2 regions of the Bradyrhizobium genosp. P genome follow, and region 1 is predicted to be linked to the other one. Evidence: riboswitches for the same ligand, from Rfam matches in the RefSeq annotation. Region 1 holds a riboswitch; the other holds the start of a gene.
The links. Region 1 has a riboswitch for glycine ahead of ACP2YO_RS17885 (D-amino acid dehydrogenase). Riboswitches for the same ligand answer to the same signal wherever they lie in the genome.

Region 1 (9,623 bases):
CGGCAGTGCCGTGGTCGCGCTGCAGGTCACGGATCAAGGCGAGAATCTGTTTCTGCGTGGTTACGTCGAGCGCCGTGGTCGGCTCGTCCGCGATCAGGAGCTTTGGCTCGAGCACCAGCGCCATCGCGATCATGATGCGCTGGCGCTGCCCGCCCGAGAGGCGATGAGGGAAGGAGGAGAAGATGCGCGCCACGTCCGGCAGCCGCACATGTTCCATCATGACCAGGATCTTCTGCCGCCGCGTACGGGCATCGAGATCGGTGTGGGTGCGCAGCACCTCGTCGATCTGGCGGCCAACCGGCACCACCGGATTGAGCGCGGTCATCGGCTCCTGAAAGATCATCGCCATCCGCGTGGCGCGCAACTGGCGCAGCCGCCGGTCGGTGGCCCCTAGCAGTTCCTCGCCGACCAGCTTGACGCTGCCGCCGGAGGGAACCAGCGTGCCCTTCTGCAACAGGCCCATCACCGTCAACGAGGTCACGGATTTGCCCGAGCCGCTTTCGCCGACGAGGCACAGCGTTTCGCCTTCGTGCACCTGCACCGAGAGGTCGTCGATGATGCGGGGACTGCCTGCCCTGTTGCCGAGACTGACGACGAGATTGTTGATGTCGAGGACGACGTTGGTGGTCGGATTGGCTGCGGTCACTTGCCCTCACGCTGTTTCATGCGGGGATCGAGCGCGTCGCGGGCGGCGTCGCCGATCAGGTTGATGCTGAGGATGGCGATCGAGAGTAGAAGGCCGGGCCAGAAGATCAGCGACGGCTTGATCTGAAAATAGGCGCGGCCTTCGGCCATGATGTTGCCCCAGGTCGGCGTTTCCGGCGAGATGCCGGCGCCGAGGAACGACAGGATCGCCTCGGTGAGGATCGCAGACGCGCAGACATAGGTGCCTTGCACGATCAACGGAGCGATCGTGTTCGGCATCAGATGGCGCCACATGATCTTGGGCAGGCTGGAGCCGACCGAGATCGCGGCCTCCACATAGGGCTCCTCGCGCGCGGTCAGCACCACCGAGCGCACCAGCCGTGCCACACGCGGGATTTCGGGGATCATGATCGCAATCATCACGGTCCAGATGCTGGCGCCCGACAGCGACACCACGGCGATCGCGAGCAGGATGGCGGGGATCGCCATCAAGCCGTCCATCACCCGCATCAATACGGCATCGACCCATCTGAAAAATCCAGAGACAAGGCCGATCAGGAGTCCGAAGCCGACCGCGCAGACCGCGCTGCCGATTCCGATCAGGAGCGAAATCCGCGCGCCGTAGATGATGCGCGACAGCACGTCGCGGCCGTAGCCGTCGGTGCCGAGCAGGAATTGCGAGCTTGACGGTTTCAGCCGTTGCGCCGGCACCAGCAGCAGCGGATCGTGCGGGGCCAGCAGCGGCGCGAAGATCGCCATCAGGATGATGAGCGTGAGGCAGATCGTCGCGACCGCGATGATCGGCGTCGCCGTGAGGAAGCCGAACCTCAGCCGGAACGGTCGGGTGATCGGAATCGAGGACTCGGGGAGGGTTTCGATCGCCATTGCTCAGTACCGGATACGAGGATCGAGCAGGATGTAGGAGAGGTCGATCAGCAGGTTGACCCCGACATAGATGCCTGACGTCAGCAGGATCATCGCCTGGATCACCGGGTAATCACGCGCCAGCACCGCATCGACGGTGAGGCGGCCGATGCCGGGCAGGTTGAACACGCTCTCGGTGACGACGACGCCTGATATCAGCAGCGCGAAGCCGGAGCCAATCACGGTGATCACGGGCACCGCGGCGTTGCGCAGCGCATGGCGCAGCAGCACGCCGGTCTCGCCGATCCCCTTGGCGCGGGCGGTGCGCACGTAATCCTCGCCCAGCACGTCGAGCATCGAGGCGCGCGTCATGCGTGCGATCAGCGCGACGTAGATGAAGGCGAGGGTGCAGGTCGGCAGAATGATGCGCTCGAAGAACGGGCCGAAGCCGGCCGTGATGCTCTTGAAGCCTTGCACCGGAACCCAGCGCAGATCGATTGCAAACACCTGGATCAGCACGTAGCCGATCACGAACACCGGCACGGAGAAGCCGAGCACGGACAGACCCATCACGCAGCGGTCGATCCATGTGCCATGCTTCCATGCCGCAATTACGCCGAGCGGCACGGCGACCAGGATCGACAGCACGAGGGTGGTCAGGGCGACCGAGATCGACGGCTCGACGCGCTGGCCGATCATCTTCAGCACCGGCACGTTGGAGATCAGCGAGACGCCGAGATCACCGTGCAGCAGTTTGCCAATCCAGGTGTAGAACTGAACATAGATCGGTTCGTTCAGCCCGAGCGAGGTCCTGATCCGCTCGAGCTGCGCGGGCGTCGCGTTGTCGCCGGCGAGAATCGCGGCGGGATCGCCCGGCGTCAGCCGCAACAGCAGGAACACAAACAGTGCCACCACGCCCATCACGGGAATGGCAGCAAGGATGCGGCGAATGAGATAGCCGAGCATCGTTGCTATCTCCTTTCGCCAGACGCTGCGAAGCCAAGACTGGGCCGCATCATACTCATGGTGTCCCCGTGATCTGTGTCGTGCGCTTCTGCGTCTTTGCTCTGAAGCTTAGCGCGAAAAGTGATGAATTTGCAGGCAAATATTGTGCCAATGGCAGCGTTACATCAAGGCGCGATTCGGGCCGTTTGCAGCCCGGGGAACGCGATGTGACGTCAGTGCTTGCGCCGTCTTGACGGGTCTCAATCGTCTCCTCCTTCTCATCTGAAGCTGCTATCTCGAATTGCTTATCGTGTAGGGGGCATCGACCTGAAGCGATAGCTCCGTTCACATTCTCACCACTCCGCACCAGTTGGCCACGAACAGCGCGATGCTCTGCGTTATCTTGCGAAGGCTAGCGAGCTCGACACGTTCGTTGAACGCATGTGGGCCGATGCCGTAAGGGCCATAGCAAAGCGCAGGGATGCCGTAGTCGACACAATAGTAGCGGGTGTCGTTGACGGCCGTGGACAGGCGCTCCTCCATCGGGGGCTTGAAGACAGATTGATGGGCGGCCGACAGAGCCGCTTCCGCTTCGCTGCCGGGCTCGCACACCGCCGGGTCCGCCTGAAAACCGCTCCACACCAGTTCGGCCGGGTTGTCGGACAGGAAGTCGTCGGCCTTGTGCGCCTCGGCCAGGCATTCCTCGATGCCACGCATCGCCTCTCGCGGTGTCTCGCCCGGCAGCAGGCCGAGCCGGCAATCCAGCTCGCACCAGGCCGCGGTCGAACTTGCCCAGTCGCCTCCCTTGATAATGCCGACGTTGAACTTGATCGGATTTTTGACGCCACGGAACCAGCTGTTGTCGAGCGCCCTTGTGTTGAGCGTTTTGGTGTAGTCCTGGAACGCACGCACCAGATGCATCGCCGACAGGATGGCGCTGGTGCCGCTCTCGGAATAGGCGACATGCACCGGTGTGCCGCGCACGCGCAGGCGAAACCAGATCGCCCCGACCTGGGCGCGCGTGAGCGTGTGGCCGGTGGGTTCGGGAATGAGGCAGGCGTCGGCGCGATAGCCGCGCATCAGAGTCGATAGCGCGCCGTTGCCTGTGCTCTCCTCCTCGGTAACGGTCTGCAGATGGACGCGGCCGTTCGGCGAATAGCCGGCGCCTCTGAAAGCATCGAGCGCGAAGATCATGGCCGAGACACCGGCTTTCATGTCCTGTGCACCGCGCCCGAACATCCAGCCGTCGCGCATTTCAGCCGCGAACGGCGGCAGGTCCCAAAGGTCAGCGGGTCCCTCCGGCACCACGTCGATATGACCTTGCAAGATCAGACTGCGCCCGCCGCCTTTGCTGTCGATCGTCGCGACAACCTGCTGCGATCCGGCAAGATCGATGCCGTCCATTGGTGCGGCCTTCGGGTGGCTCATCAAGTTGACGTCCGCAAGGCTGAACGCATCGACGTCGTAGTTGCGTTTTGCGAACTGCTCGGCCAGCCAAAGCTGTTGCGGGGCTTCCTGTCCGCGCAAGCTGCGGAACTGCACCATACGTGACAGGAACGCGATCTGATCGTCGAAGTTTCGATCGACGGCCGCACATAGCTCGCCGGCAATCTGATCCGGCTTGGTCAACGTCTCAGTTGTCATGTCTCGCCTTTCCTTGCGCCCCATACGGAAGCTTGCCGGCCTCGGTATGGGCCGCCGTGACATGCGTGCGCGCTGCCGCAAGGCGCATTGTCCGCTCCTGAGATGACTCGCTTCTTCCCATCGTAAAGCTAATCCTTGTCACTCGGTGGTTCTCAGCGAATTCCGACTTGGCCACAGGCGCGTACGCTCATATTCTCTCGCTTCGACCAGCAAATTAGAGGAAAGCTGCGTGGGTAGTCTCGGTCGTATCGGCCTGCGACGGCACCATTGAGGGCGCGCAAAGGTCGCGCCAGTCGTCGATCGCCTCGGCAACCATCTGTGCTGTGGCGGCCGACAGGGTCCAGCCGAGATGGCCGTGACCGGTGTTGTAGAACACGCCCGGAATGCGTCCGGCGCGAGCGACCGGCATCATGTTCGGCATCATCGGCCGCAGGCCCGCCCATGGCACGATCTTCGACGTGTCGACCTCGGGAAAATGATGCCGCACCCAGTCCACAAGTGGCTGGATACGGTCGGCACGTATATCGCGGTTGAAGCCGTTGAACTCAGCGGTGCCGGCGACTCGGAAGCGGTCGGCGCCAAGCCGGCTGGTGACGATCTTCGCGGCCTCATCGAGCAGGCTAACGAACGGCGCGGCCTGCTGGCTCTGCGGCGCATCGAGCTGCACCGTGATCGAATAACCCTTCACCGGATAGACGTTCACGCGCTCGTTGAGCATGGCGGCGAAGTGGCGGCTCGCGACACCGGCGCAGATGACGATGCCGTCCGCCTGCAGGTCTTGTCGTGTCGGCGCCGCGGCGTCCTGCGATGCCGTATCATTCCAGCCGATGTGGAAGCCCTCGCCGGTGCGGGATATCGCATCGACGTCGGCTTCATGGACGAAGGTCGCGCCGCGGCGGACGCAGGCGTCGGCCAATCCACGAGTGAATTTGTGGATATCGCCGGTTGCATCCGACGGCGTGAAGAAGCCGCCATAGCAGGCCGATTGCAGCGCGGGTTCGATGATACGGATTTCGTCCGGCGTCACAGGCCGGCGGTCGAGGCCGCCTTGCTGAAGCAGCGCGTTGACACGCAGGCCTGCGTCGAAGCCGGCCTTGTCATGACAGATATGGAGGATACCGCGGCGCTCGAGATCGAAGGTGATCTTCTCGCGCTCGGCGATGGCAAACAAATGCCGCCGCGCTTCGATGGCGAGCCGCGTCGTTGCGATGGTGTTGGCGCGATAGCGGCCGATGCTGCCGACAAACTCACCCATCCAGGAATATTTGTGCCAGCTCGGCTTCGGATTCATCAGCAGCGGCGCGTCGCTTCTGAGCATCCAGCGCAGCCCCTTGAGGATGGTCGCGGCGCTGTTCCAGACTTCGGCATTGCTGGCGGAGAGTTGTCCGCCGTTGGCGAACGAGGTCTCCATCCCCGCGTAGCGATGCCTGTCGAGGACAGTCACCTGGTAGCCGCGTTCGAGCAGGGCATAGGCAGTCGTCACGCCGGTGATACCGGCGCCAATAATGGCAATGTGAGGCATGATGGTCTCTTGGTTCCCGTGTGTGAGAGTCGCCGAACCGCCGGAAAAAACCGGTGGCGGCGCCCCATCTGTCACGGTACCTGAGAGCTTGATCCGCATTGGGCCGAGGCCCGGCTGCGGACTATCCCCTTCGGTGGACGTCACGGCCCATGATGTATGGCCATGTCGTCTCTCTCCAGATCGTCCTGACGATACCGTCCTTTTGCCTGAGAGTTTCCGGGGCGGTTGCTCCGTCGGCGCCGAAGCGAACGCTTGCGCATTCGCTGCGATCTCTCCCGCATCGTCGCGTTGGACGGCCGGACCCTAGGCGAAGCCTTAAAACTGGACAAGGCTAAATTTCGGTCCGGCTGTGCCGACGCATTGTGCAGTGCAAATTGATCTCACTCCAGCGTCGCCAGCAGTGCCGCCATCAGGCGGCCGCGCTCGGCAAGGCTGTCAACCTCGATATGTTCATTGAGCGTATGCGCATCGGCGCCGCGAACGCCGAGCCCGTCGAGGGTGGGGATGCCCATCGCGCCGGTGAAATTGCCGTCGGAGCCGCCGCCGGCGCTGCCATGCGGCAAATCGAGGCCCATCTCCCTGGCGAGACCCTTGGCTTTTTCATAGAGCGCCATGGTGCCGGCGTTCGGCTCCCAGACCGGGCGGGTGACGCCGCGCGTCACCTTAAACGTCACGTCGTTGGCGGTGCCCGACAGCGCCAGCATCCGTTCAACACCACGATCGAGATCGGCCTGGCGCTTGGCCATGCTGAGGGCTTCGCCGGTGCAGGTTGTGGCAACGCAATTGACCCATTGGCCGCCATGCACGATGCCGACTGAGAAGGTGCAGTCCTCGGTGGTCATGCCGTCGATGGCGACGATCTGCCGGGCCATCTCGCGGATCGCGGAGCGTCCGGAGGACAGCGTCGCGCCGGCATGGCTCGGCTTGCCGGTCGCTTCGAGATTGAAGCGCGCGATCGCGTAGCGTCCGGTGACGACGCCGTTGTTCGGTCGGCCCGGCTCCGGCACCAGCACATATTTGTTGCGCGCGGCTTCCGCCTCGATGATGTCGCGGGTCGACGGCGTGCCGACCTCTTCATCGGGCGTGAACAGCACGGTGATCGGCAGCGGCGTCATGAAGGAGGCGCGCGCCAGTTGCCGTATGGCCTCGAGCGACAGATAGTTGCCGCCCTTCATGTCGAAGATGCCGGGGCCGAAACATTTGTTGCCCTCGCGCCGCCATGAGAGCTTCTCGATGGTGCCGACCGGATGCACGGTGTCGAGGTGTCCGGCGATCAGGATTCCGGGCTGGCCTTGCCTCGGATGCGGAAAGCGGGCGCGAACGCAGCCGGCAAAACCCTGCCGGCCTGCGATGCGTTCGATGGTCGCGCCCATGATCGCCATCTCGCGCGCGGCGAGGTCGAGCATGCGCTCAACCGCTCCCGCATCCCAGGTCGGACTTTCGCATTCCACCCAGCCGCGCAGACCCTGCAGCATCGTTTCGGAATCAAAGGGAAGATTGGCTGGGTTCATGGATTTTCTCTCTTGGTTCGTTGGCATCGCGTGCGCTACGAAAGTCGGCGGCGGCGATTTTGTAAAGTCAAATACGTCGCGCCGTCTCATTCATTTGTATGCGTCCGATCCCGACCAAAACCGGATTGACGCGCATCATGCTTGATGCAAGTCTTGAATCCACAAGTCTTGATTTCACAAGCCGCACAGCATGTTAGTCCGCCTAAATAACGAACTGCTTGCATAACGAATAAGCCGGCTTTGACCAGTTTCACCTCAGGAGAGAATCGAATGTTCCAGAAGTCGCGTTGGAAGCATCGCACGATAGCGGCGGCGTTGTCGGCGCTCGCGCTGTCGTTTGCGCCGCAGGCCATGGCAGCGGGCAAGACCATCACCGCGGTGATGCACGCTGATCTGCGTACTCCCGGGATGATGACGACCGCCTACATCGTGCGCGATTTCGGCTACATGATCTTCGACACGCTGTTGGCCGAGGACGCCAACTTCAAGATCCAGCCGCAGATGGCGGAATGGAAGGTGTCCGACGACAAGCTCACCTATACTTTCACGCTGCGCGACGGCCTGAAGTGGCACGACGGCACACCGGTCACGGCGGACGATTGCGTGGCGTCGCTGAAGCGCTGGGGCAAGGCCGACGGCATGGGCCAGAAGCTGATGGATTTCACCGCGAGCCTGGACGCTCCCGACGCCAAGACGATCGTGCTGAAGCTGAAAGAGCCCTACGGACTGGTCCTGGAATCGATCGGAAAACCGTCGTCCTTCGTGCCCTTCATGATGCCGAAGCGCCTGGCTGACTCGCCGCCCGACAAGCCGCTTCCGGAGTTGATCGGATCCGGTCCCTTCAAGTTCGTGCCCGGAGAATTCCAGCCCGGCGTGAAGGCGGTGTTTGAGAAGAACACCGATTACGTGCCGCGCAAGGAGCCGCCGAGCTGGACCTCTGGCGGCAAGGTGGTGAAGGTCGATCGCGTCGAATGGATCACGATGCCGGACGCGCAGACCGCGGTCAACGCGCTGCAATCCGGCGATATCGATTTCATGGAAGCGCCGTCTTACGACATTTTGCCGGTGCTGGAAGGCAACCCGGACCTCAAGGTCGAGACGCTGAACAAGCTCGGTCTCCAGACGCTCGGGCGCATGAACTTTCTCCAGCCACCTTTTGATAACGTCAAGGTGCGCCGTGCCGCTTTCATGGCGATGAACCAGAAGGACGTGCTGGATGCGCTGGTCGGCAATCCCAAATACTACCAGGTCTGCGGCGCGGTCTTCGTTTGCGGCACCCCGCTGGCGACCGATGTCGGCGCAGAATCATTGATCAAGGGCAACGGCATGGCGGAAGCGAAAAAGCTGCTCGCCGAGTCCGGCTACGACGGTACGCCGATCGTGATCATGGCGCCGGGCGATGTCGTGTCGCTGAAGGCGCAGCCGATCGTGGTGGCGCAGCAGTTGCGCGAAGCCGGCTTCAAGGTCGATGTCCAGGCCACCGACTGGGGAACCGTAGTTAGCCGCCGTACCAACAAGAAGCCCATCAAGGACGGCGGCTGGAACATGTTCTTTACCAACTGGGTCGCCGCAGACGTGATCAACCCCGTCGTCAATGTTTCGATCGGCGGCAGGGGCGAGAATGGCGGCTGGTTCGGCTGGTCGAAAGACGAGAAGATCGAAGCGATGCGCGACGCCTTTGCGCGCGCGTCGACCCCGGACGAGCAGAAGAAGATCGCCGCGAATATCCAGAAGGAAGTCTACGATCAGGTGATCTATGTTCCGCTCGGACAGTTTTTCGGGCCGAGCGCGTGGCGGAAGTCGCTCACCGGCGTGCTCGACGGGCCGGCGACGCCGATCTTCTGGAATATCGACAAGTCGGAGTAGGGCGCGAGGCTCATCCGAGAACGCAGAATGGCCGGGCTCGTCCCGGCCATTTCCGTTTCATGTTCGCGGCACACTGCTCCCGTACGACTGGTGCGCGTCAGTCGTGGCGGTCGCGCATCTTACGGGCAGGCGGAGCGCCACCTTGCGGCCGAGGCGTTCCAGCCGGTCGCGACCGGAGACGAAGTCACCTTGCCTAGAAGTGTGCTTTTGCCCAATTGTCCTCCGCCGATCTGGCAGGACCGTGGGTCGACAGGCTGCTGAGTTCGATGGGGCCGACGTGTGCGGTGCTGATCAAGGCGAGAATGCCGGCCGCCAGCACGACGACGGTATAGACGACAGCCGTTCCGCGGATCCATCGTCGATAGGTTGCGTGCTCCTCCGGCGTCGCATCGCGGAATTTCTGCGCGTTCGATCCATTGCTGCAATGGCCGGCGTCGTCGCCGTAATCGCTCATGACGATCTCCGTGTGTTGGTTGGAAGAGACGCGGCCTACGGAAACACGATCATCGAGGCGATATCGCCCGATGCGGTGCCGCGTGACATCGCAGCCCAATACAGCGCAAGCGAGAAGATGATCGCCGCGATCAGGTAGCCAGCCACGACGAGTGCATCGTGATGACGCACGT
Region 2 (9,623 bases), 140 kb from region 1:
CGGCCAGGGACGCGAGAATTCGAAGGCGTTCCTGAAGGCCAACCCGGACATGACCGCCAAGATCGAAACCGCGATCCGGCAGAACTCCGGCCTGATCGCCGAGCAGATCCTCGCCGGCGCGCCCGAGCGCGATGCCGACGGCGAAGAGCCGGCAGCCGCAGAGGACTAAGCCTCAAGGCTTGCATGATTTCGCTGGAAGCGGGCGCTGAGGACGTTGAGTTGCCGACGTCGTCGGCGCCCGCTTCGTTTGGTGCGTATGGCAGGTGATCTCGTGAAACGCCTGATATTAACCGGTTGGCCGTTACTAGAGTTCACCAAGTCCTACTTCGCCGATCTCTCGGTTGATTTCTCCTTCCGCTTCGTCTGGGGATCGCTGCCGTCCAAGGACGAACTGGCAAACTATCTTGGCGCGCGCACATCCGATCACCGTCCCGGCTGTCATTGGTCGGACTTTGCTGCTCGATGGGGTCAGAGCAATAACAGGAGTCGCAAGGACCTGGGCCTGGTTGACTTCTGTCAGCAGTATAAAACGGTCGAGCTGTGGTTTGATACGGACCCGAACGCTCAGTTGCAACTGGTCTGGCTGCTAGATTACTTTCGACCTCACCCACGGCTATTGGCTAAATTGAAGTTGCGTCTTGTTGACCTCAAGATGGTCACGCTTGCTCAGGATGGACTTGGCAAGTGGCGACCGGCGGCTGTCGATGTGACTGAACAGGTACTGGCGACGGCGAGTGCGGCATGGCACGCATTTCAGGCGGCGACGCCGGAAGGCTGCTTTGATCTGCTCAGGCAGGACTTGAGCGCCCTGCCGTTGCTGAGACCCGTGTTGCTAGATCTGCTTGAAGAGCTTCCGTCTCAATCGACGGGACTCGGCGCCACGGAAATGCGGATGCTTGAACTGGTCGCGAGAGGATACTCGCTTACGAACGCGCTGTTCCATCTAGAACAGCTGCGTCAGACTCGAATCTTCAGCGAGTCGGAGTATGGCTACCTGCTTGACGGACTCGCGCATGGCCCGAGGCCGGCTGTGGAAGGCCTTGATGACGAATTACGCACGCTCAAGAGGACAATTTCAGGTCTCGCTTGTTCGCCTATCGCCGAAGCGAGCTTTCCCTGACTGAATTCGGCAAAGGGATTGTCGCACACAAGGAAGACTTTTCTCTCCACAACCCGATCGATCGCTGGTGGGGCGGCACGCACCTCACCAACGATAACCTCTGGCGCTGGAACCCGACGCTGGTGAAGCCGTAGCGTGCGGCTCGCGGCCGCTCACCCCGGCGCCAGCGCCTTTTCCCGGCTCGCAATCAGCGCCCGCAGCTCTTCCGTCACGGCGACCGATTGATGCGTCTTCTGGTCGGTTGCCACCCACACGATCTCGCCCGTCGCGCGAAGATCCTCGGAGCCTCTGGCGAAGATCGCAAGTGCAAGCGTGATCGAGGAGCGGCCGATCCTTGCGACCCGCACGCAGACGTCGATCTCGTCGTCGAACCGGATCGGCGCTTTGTATTCGACGACCGATTTCACCGTGTGGAAGTCGACGCCGGTCCGCGCGACCTCGCCGAGGTAGTCATAGCCGAGGGTGCGAAAATATTCGGTGATCGCGGTGTCGAAATAGGTGAGGTAGTGGGCGTTGAACACCACGGCCTGCGCGTCGACCTCGGAATAGCGGACGCGAAACGGGAAATGAAACCAGAACTCCTGGCGCATGAATCCTCCTGGCTCGGCTTTGCTCTCCAGCAATCGGGTGAACCTTATAATGGCCGAGCGTAGGATGGTGGAGCGAAGCGATACCCATCTGTTGCATCCGCGCGGTGAGATGATGGGTGTCGCTACGCTCCACCCATCCTACAGGAGCGGCTTACTCTGCGGCCTGCGCGTAATCCTCGATCGGCGGGCACGAGCACACCAGATTGCGGTCGCCGTAGACATTGTCGACGCGGCCGACCGGGCTCCAGTATTTGTCCGATCGCGACACGCCGGCCGGGAAGCAGCCTTCGGCGCGGGTATAGGCTCTGCTCCAGGCATCGTCGGCGATGTCGTGCACCGTGTGCGGCGCATGTCGCAGCGGCGAGGCCTCGACCTTCCAGCGGCCCTTCTCGATCTCGGCGATCTCGTTGCGGATCGCGATCATGGCGTCGCAGAAGCGGTCGATCTCGGCTTTCGATTCCGATTCGGTCGGCTCGATCATCAGCGTGCCGGCGACCGGGAAGCTCATCGTCGGGGCGTGGAAGCCGTAGTCGATCAGCCGCTTGGCGATATCATCGACGGTGACGCCGCTGGTCGTCTTCAGCGCCCGCGGATCGACGATGCACTCATGCGCGACGCGGCCCTTGGCGTTACGGTACAGCACCGGGAAATGCGGCTGCAGCCGTGCGGCGATGTAGTTGGCGTTGAGGATCGCGATCTCGGTCGCGCGCGTCAGGCCCTCGCCACCCATCATCAGGATGTAGATGTAGGAGATGGTGAGGATCGACGCCGAGCCGAACGGCGCGGCCGACACCGGGCCGACCGTGTGCACGGTCGCGCCGTCGGTTGCGGGATGACGATTCTCGGGATGACTTGGCAGATAGGGTGCCAGATGCGCTCTTACGCCGATCGGGCCCATGCCGGGGCCGCCGCCGCCATGCGGGATGCAGAAGGTTTTGTGGAGGTTGAGATGGCTGACATCGGCGCCGTAATCGCCGGGCCGGGAGAGGCCGACCTGCGCATTCATGTTGGCGCCGTCGAGATAGACCTGACCACCGTTGACGTGGACGATGTCGCAGATGTCACGGATGTGCTCTTCGAACACGCCATGCGTCGATGGATAGGTGATCATCACGGCAGCGAGGTTGGACGAGTGCTTCTCGGCCTTGGCGCGAAGATCATCGACATCGACGTCGCCGCGCACATCGCAGGCGACCACAACGACATCCATGCCGACCATCGCCGCCGACGCCGGATTGGTGCCGTGCGCGGAGGAGGGGATCAGGCAAATCTTGCGGTGCGGCTCGCCGCGCGCGAGGTGATAGCCCCGGATCGCGAGTAGGCCCGCATATTCGCCCTGTGCGCCGGAGTTCGGCTGCAGCGAGATCGCATCATAGCCGGTGATGTCGCACAGCCACGTCTCCAGCCGCTTGAACAGCGCATGATAACCCTTGGCCTGATCCGCCGGCGCAAACGGATGCAGATTGCCGAATTCCGGCCAGGTCAGCGGGATCATCTCTGTGGTGGCGTTCAGCTTCATCGTGCAGGAGCCGAGCGGGATCATCGCACGGTCGAGCGCGAGGTCGCGATCGCTGAGCTTGCGCATGTAGCGCAACAGCTCGGTCTCGGAGCGATGGGTGTTGAACACCGGATGGGTGAGGAAGGCGCTGGTGCGCTTCAGCTCCTTCGGCAGCGCGTCGCGCGTGGTGGCCTCGATCTCGGCATAAGCGAGCTTGCCGCCGAAGATGCGCCACACCGCTTCGATGGTCTGGGGCGTCGTCGTCTCGTCGATGGCGATGCCGAGCGTGGTCGCGCCGATCCGCAGGTTGATCTGCTCGGCAAAAGCGCGGGTGACGAATTCGCTCTGCCTGGCGCCGACCTCAACGGTCACGGTGTCGAAGAACGCCTCGCTATCGGGCGTAAAGCCGAGCTTGCGCAGGCCAGCCGCCAGCACGGCGGCGCGGCGATGCACGCTGCGCGCGATATGGGTCAGGCCTTCGGGGCCGTGATAGACCGCATACATCGAGGCGATCACGGCGAGCAGCACCTGTGCGGTGCAGATGTTGGAGGTCGCCTTTTCGCGGCGGATGTGCTGCTCGCGGGTCTGCAGCGCCAGCCGGTAGGCCGGCGCGCCGCGCGAATCCACCGACAGGCCGACAAGCCGGCCGGGCAGCCAGCGCTTCAGCGTGTCGCGCACCGCCATGTAGGCGGCGTGCGGACCGCCATAGCCCATCGGCACGCCGAAGCGCTGCGCCGAGCCGACCGCGATGTCGGCGCCGAGTTCGCCGGGTGAGGTGATCAGGGTCAGCGCCAGCAAATCTGCTGCGACGATCGCCAGCGCGCCCTTCGCGCGCAACGATGCGATGGCGGGCCGCAGGTCGCGCACCGCGCCCGTCGTACCCGGATATTGCAGCAGCGCGCCGACCACATCGGTCTTGTCGAGCTCGGTCAGGGGATCGCCCACGATCAGCGCCCAGCCCAAGGGCGCGGCGCGGGTGCGCATCACCGCGAGCGTCTGCGGATGGACTTCCTTGTCGACGAAGAACGCCTTCGCCTTCACCTGCGAGTGCCGCTCGGCGAGCGCCATCGCCTCCGCCGCTGCGGTCGCCTCGTCGAGCAGCGAGGCGTTGGCGACATCGAGCCCGGTGAGGTCGCAGATCATGGTCTGGAAGTTGAACAGCGCTTCCAGCCGGCCCTGGCTGATCTCCGGCTGATACGGCGTATAGGCCGTGTACCAGGCCGGATTTTCCAGGATGTTACGCTGAATTACCGCGGGCAGGATGGTGCCGGAATAGCCCTGGCCGATCAGCGAGGTGAACACCTGGTTCTGCGCGGCGAGCTCGCCCATATGCGCGAGCGCCTCGGTTTCGCTCAGCGCACGGCCGAGATCAAGCGGCGCCTGTTGCCGGATCGAGGACGGCAGCGTCTCGCTCATCAGCGTTTGCAGGCTCGCGGCGCCGACCGTCTCCAGCATCGCGTTGACATCGCGCGGCGAGGGGCCGATGTGGCGGCGGACGAAATCGGTGGCGGCGTCGTTGGTCGGCTTGAAGGGCGCGTTCATGGGATGATCCTTACGCGATGTGCGCTGCGTAGGCGGCCTCGTCCATCAGGCCACCGAGTTCGCTCTTGTCCGATATCTTCAGCTTGAAGAACCAGGCCTTGCCGCCCGCGTCGGAATTGACCAGCGCAGGCTCGGCGACGAGCGCCTCATTGACCTCGAGCACCTCGCCGGTGATCGGCGCATAGACGTCGGAGGCAGCCTTGACGGACTCGACGACGGCGGCAGCCTCGGCCTTCTTCAGGCTGCGGCCGACCTTGGGCAGTTCAACGAACACGACGTCGCCGAGCTGCGATTGCGCATAGTCGGTGATGCCGATGGTGGCGACATCGCCCTCGATGTGGAGCCATTCGTGGTCGGACGTGTACAGCGTCGTCATTGTTGTCCTCTAGCGTTTGTAGGTGTTGGGGACGAAGGGCGTGGCGGCGACCGTGAGCGGCAACCGCTGGCCGCGCACTTCGGCGAAAACCGTGGTGCCGGCGGCAGAAAGGGAAATCGGCAGATAGCCCATCGCAACAGGGGCATTGAGGCTCGGACCGAAGCCGCCCGACGTCACCTTGCCGATCTGTTCGGTCGCGGCGGCATCGGCAAACAGCGCGGCAGCTTCGCGCACCGGCGCGCGACCGTCCGGCCTTAAGCCAACGCGGCGGCGGGATGCGCCTTGCGCGAACTGCGCGAGGATCTTGTCGGCTCCCGGAAATCCGCCGGCACGGGCGCCGCCGCTGCGGCGGACTTTCTGCACCGACCATTCCAGTGCCCCCTCGACCGGCGTCGTCGTGGTGTCGATGTCGTGGCCATAAAGGCAAAGCCCGGCCTCGAGCCGGAGGCTGTCGCGTGCGCCGAGGCCGATCGGCAGCACGTCGGGGTTGTCCAGCAGTGCGGTGGCCAGCGCCTCGGCGTTGTCGGCCGGAACGGAAATCTCAAAGCCGTCTTCGCCGGTATAGCCGGAGCGTGAGACGAAACAATCGATGTCACCGACGCGGCGCGGGCCTGTGTCCATGAATTTCATCGAACCGACATCTGCACAAAGTTTCGCCAGCGCGGATTCGGCCTTCGGTCCCTGCAACGCGATCAGTGCGCGGTCGGGCAGCGACACGATCTCGCAGGTGTCGGAGAGATGCGCACGGAGATGCGCCTCATCCTCGGCCTTGCAGGCGGCGTTGACCACCAGGAACAGGTGATCGCCGAAATTCGCGACCATCAGGTCGTCGAGCAGGCCGCCGTCATCGTTGGTGAATTGCGCGTAGCGCTGCCGTCCCGGCGCGATGCCGAGAATGTCCTGCGGCACCAGTCTTTCCAGCGCCAGCGCCGCGTCCGCGACCTTGCTGGATTTCGGTCGCAGCGCGAGCTGGCCCATATGGGAGACATCGAACAGGCCCGCATGGCTGCGGGTGTGCAGGTGCTCCTTCATGACGCCGGCGGGGTATTGCACCGGCATGTCATAGCCGGCGAACGGCACCATCCTGGCCCCGCGGGCTACATGCAGCGCGTGCAACGGGGTCTGTTTGAGCGGGGAATTGTCGCGTGCAAGCATCACGGAGCCCTCGCGGTTCCACGGGGGACCTATTTCCCCTTGAGAAACCTGCAGAAAGCCCCATCTGTCGCTGTGCCTGAGAGTATTATCCCGTCGGCGGACGCAGCAGGGCAAAACCCTCCAGCGCCTCTTTCCAGATGTCAGACGTCACGCGGTCCGTTTGCCTGAGAGTTTCCGGGGCGGTTGCTCCTTCGGCGCCGGCGCAAGGCCGGTCTCTCCCGACGTGACTTAACAACAGGTAGGAAAGAAACACGGCGGCGCCAAGGCTGTCAACGCGGCTCTGGCTGCTATCAACGGGCTTTGTGCTGTTGCGGCAAGCCTATGATCCGCCTGCACAGTTTCTGGACACCAAGGCCTGCAATGTCTAAAAGCGTTCGGCCGGAAAATGACGCTGTTTGCGCCTGATCCGGCCCATTTTCCCGATTGGATGAACATGAGCAGCGTCAACGACATCAGGTCGACCTTTCTGAACTATTTCAAGGAGAACGACCACGAGATCGTGGCGTCGTCGCCGCTGGTGCCGCGCAACGACCCGACCCTGATGTTCACCGCGGCCGGCATGGTGCAGTTCAAGAACGTCTTCACCGGTGTCGAGAAGCGTCCCTATCAGCGCGCCACCACCGCGCAAAAATGCGTGCGTGCCGGTGGCAAGCACAACGACCTCGACAATGTCGGCTACACCGCGCGCCATCTCACCTTCTTCGAGATGCTCGGCAACTTCTCGTTCGGCGACTACTTCAAGGAGCGCGCGATCGAGCTCGCCTGGAATCTGGTCACCAAGGAATTCGGACTGAACAAGGACAAGCTGCTCGTCACGATCTACCACAACGACGATGAGGCCGCGGGCTACTGGAAGAAAATCGCCGGCTTCCCAGACGACCGCATCATCCGCATCGCGACCTCGGACAATTTCTGGGCGGCGGGCGATACCGGCCCGTGCGGTCCGTGCTCGGAGATCTTCATCGACCGCGGCGAGCACATCTGGGGCGGACCTCCGGGCAGCCCGGAGGAGGATGGCGATCGCTTCCTCGAATTCTGGAACCTGGTCTTCATGCAGTTCGATCAGGTGACGAAGGAGGAGCGCGTGCCGCTGCCGCGCCCCTCGATCGACACCGGCCTGGGGCTGGAGCGCATGGCCTCCATCCTGCAGGGCGTCGACAGCGTGTTCGAGACCGATCTGTTCCGTCATTTGATCGACGCCACTGCGTCTGCTCTCGGGCACGGACCGACCGAGCAGACCGTCGCGTCGTTCCGGGTCATCGCGGACCATCTGCGTTCGTCGGCCTTCCTCGTCGCCGATGGCGTGCTGCCGTCGAACGAAGGCCGCGGCTATGTGCTGCGCCGGATCATGCGCCGCGCCATGCGCCATGCGCAGCTGCTCGGCGCGCACGACCCGCTGATGCATCGTCTGGTCTGGGCGCTGGTCCGCGAGATGGGGCAGGCCTACCCGGATCTGGTGCGTGCGGAGAATCTGATCGAGGAGACGCTTCGGCTGGAAGAGACCCGATTCCGCAAGACGCTGGAGCGCGGCCTGTCGATCCTCGACGAGAAGAGCGCCTCCTTGAAAAAGGGCGACATGTTCGACGGCGACACCGCCTTCACGCTGTACGACACCTATGGCTTTCCGCTCGATCTGACGCAGGACGCGCTGAAGTCGCGCGGCATCAGCGTCGACCAGGCGTCGTTCACCGATGCGATGAACCGGCAGCGCGAGAAGGCGCGTGCGTCCTGGGCAGGCTCTGGAGACGCAGCGACCGAAGCGATCTGGTTTCCGCTGCGCGAGAAGCTCGGCGCGACCGAATTCCTGGGCTACGAGACCGAAAGCGCGGAAGGCGCGGTGACGGCGCTGGTCAAGGACGGCACCGAGGTCGAGGGCCTCAAGGCCGGAGAAACCGGAATGATCGTGCTCAATCAGACGCCGTTCTACGCGGAGTCCGGCGGCCAGGTCGGCGACACCGGTATGCTGACCGGCGAGGGTGTCAGGTTCCGCGTCACCGAAACGCAGAAGAAGGTCGGCGATCTTTTCGTGCACGTCGGTACCGTGGAGCAGGGGGCGCTGAAGATCGGCACCGCACTGCTGCTCGTGGTCGATCACGGCAGGCGTTCGTCGATCCGCGCCAACCACTCGGCGACGCATCTGCTGCACGAGGCGTTGCGCCAGGTGCTCGGCGATCACATCGCGCAGCGTGGCTCGCTGGTCGCACCCGACCGGCTGCGCTTCGACTTCGTGCATCCGAAGCCGATCACGCCGGAAGAGCTCGCTCGCGTCGAGGACATCGCCAACGACGTTGTGCTGGACAATGACGAGGTCACTACCCGCATCATGGGGGTCGACGACGCCCGTGAGGCTGGCGCGCGTGCGCTGTTCGGCGAGAAGTATGGCGACGAGGTCCGCGTGGTCTCGATGGGCAAGTCTGCCCGCGAGCACGGCCAGAACGCACTCGGCTGGTCGGTCGAACTCTGCGGCGGCACCCATGTGCGCCGCACCGGCGACATCGGCCTGATCTCGGTGACCGGCGAGAGCGCGGTGGCTTCGGGCGTGCGCCGCATCGAGGCGCTGACCGGACGCCATGCGCGCAAGCACGCCAACGACACGATGGCATTGGCCAAGACCGCGGCAGCCGAGCTGCGCACCACGGTCGAGGATGTGCCGGCGCGGATCTCCGCATTGATGGAGGAGCGCAAGAAGCTCGAGCGCGACCTGTCCGACGCCCGCAAGAAGCTCGCGATGGGCGGTGGCGGCGCGTCGAACGGCGCGGCCTCAGGTGTCCGCGAGGTCGGCAACGTCAAGCTGCTGGCACGCGCGGTCGAGGGCGTCGAGACCAAGGACCTCAAGAGCCTGGTCGACGACGGCAAGAAGCAGATCGGCTCCGGCGTGGTCGCGATCGTCGGCGTCACCGAGGACGGCAAGGCCGGCCTCGTGGTTGGCGTCACCGCCGATCTCACCTCGCGTTTCAACGCGGTCGAATTGGTCCGCAAGGGCTCGGAAGCGCTCGGCGGCAAGGGCGGCGGCGGCCGTCCCGACATGGCGCAAGCCGGCGGACCCGACGGGGCCAAGGCAGATGCCGCATTGTCGGCGATCGAGCAGGCGATGGCCGGCGCCTAAGCTCCCGCCATTCCGCCTCAACCCTTGCGCAGGAACACGTAATCCGCCGAGTAGGGCGCGCTCTTCAGGGTGCCGGCCTTGTCGCAGGCGCCGTCGATCTGGCCGCCTGACGTGTTGATCCGCTGCACGGTGGCGGCGGCTGACAGCACGCCATTGCCGCGGTGGGAGATCACTTCGAGCTTCAGCCAGGGAATGTCCGACGCGGCGGCGCCCGGCGCGTTGCCGGTGACGCGGCC

Region 2: another riboswitch for glycine. It lies ahead of gcvT (glycine cleavage system aminomethyltransferase GcvT); the one in region 1 lies ahead of ACP2YO_RS17885 (D-amino acid dehydrogenase).

Annotation. Positions count from the first base shown of each region.
Region 1 covers NZ_CP188195.1:3,688,979-3,698,601, forward strand. The annotation lists gene ACP2YO_RS17865 (ABC transporter ATP-binding protein) at 1-646, opposite strand, end outside; gene ACP2YO_RS17870 (ABC transporter permease) at 643-1,530, opposite strand; gene ACP2YO_RS17875 (ABC transporter permease) at 1,534-2,475, opposite strand; gene ACP2YO_RS17880 (ArgE/DapE family deacylase) at 2,800-4,098, opposite strand; gene ACP2YO_RS17885 (D-amino acid dehydrogenase) at 4,313-5,620, opposite strand; glycine riboswitch at 5,687-5,801, opposite strand; glycine riboswitch at 5,805-5,908, opposite strand; gene ACP2YO_RS17890 (M20/M25/M40 family metallo-hydrolase) at 6,001-7,131, opposite strand; gene ACP2YO_RS17895 (ABC transporter substrate-binding protein) at 7,402-8,997, shown strand; gene ACP2YO_RS17900 (hypothetical protein) at 9,191-9,451, opposite strand; gene ACP2YO_RS17905 (hypothetical protein) at 9,487-9,623, opposite strand, start outside.
Region 2 covers NZ_CP188195.1:3,553,568-3,563,190, forward strand. The annotation lists gene recA (recombinase RecA) at 1-169, shown strand, start outside; gene ACP2YO_RS17185 (hypothetical protein) at 272-1,120, shown strand; gene ACP2YO_RS17190 (acyl-CoA thioesterase) at 1,273-1,710, opposite strand; gene gcvP (aminomethyl-transferring glycine dehydrogenase) at 1,862-4,750, opposite strand; gene gcvH (glycine cleavage system protein GcvH) at 4,761-5,126, opposite strand; gene gcvT (glycine cleavage system aminomethyltransferase GcvT) at 5,136-6,281, opposite strand; glycine riboswitch at 6,424-6,513, opposite strand; gene alaS (alanine--tRNA ligase) at 6,715-9,387, shown strand; gene ACP2YO_RS17215 (DUF3455 domain-containing protein) at 9,405-9,623, opposite strand, start outside.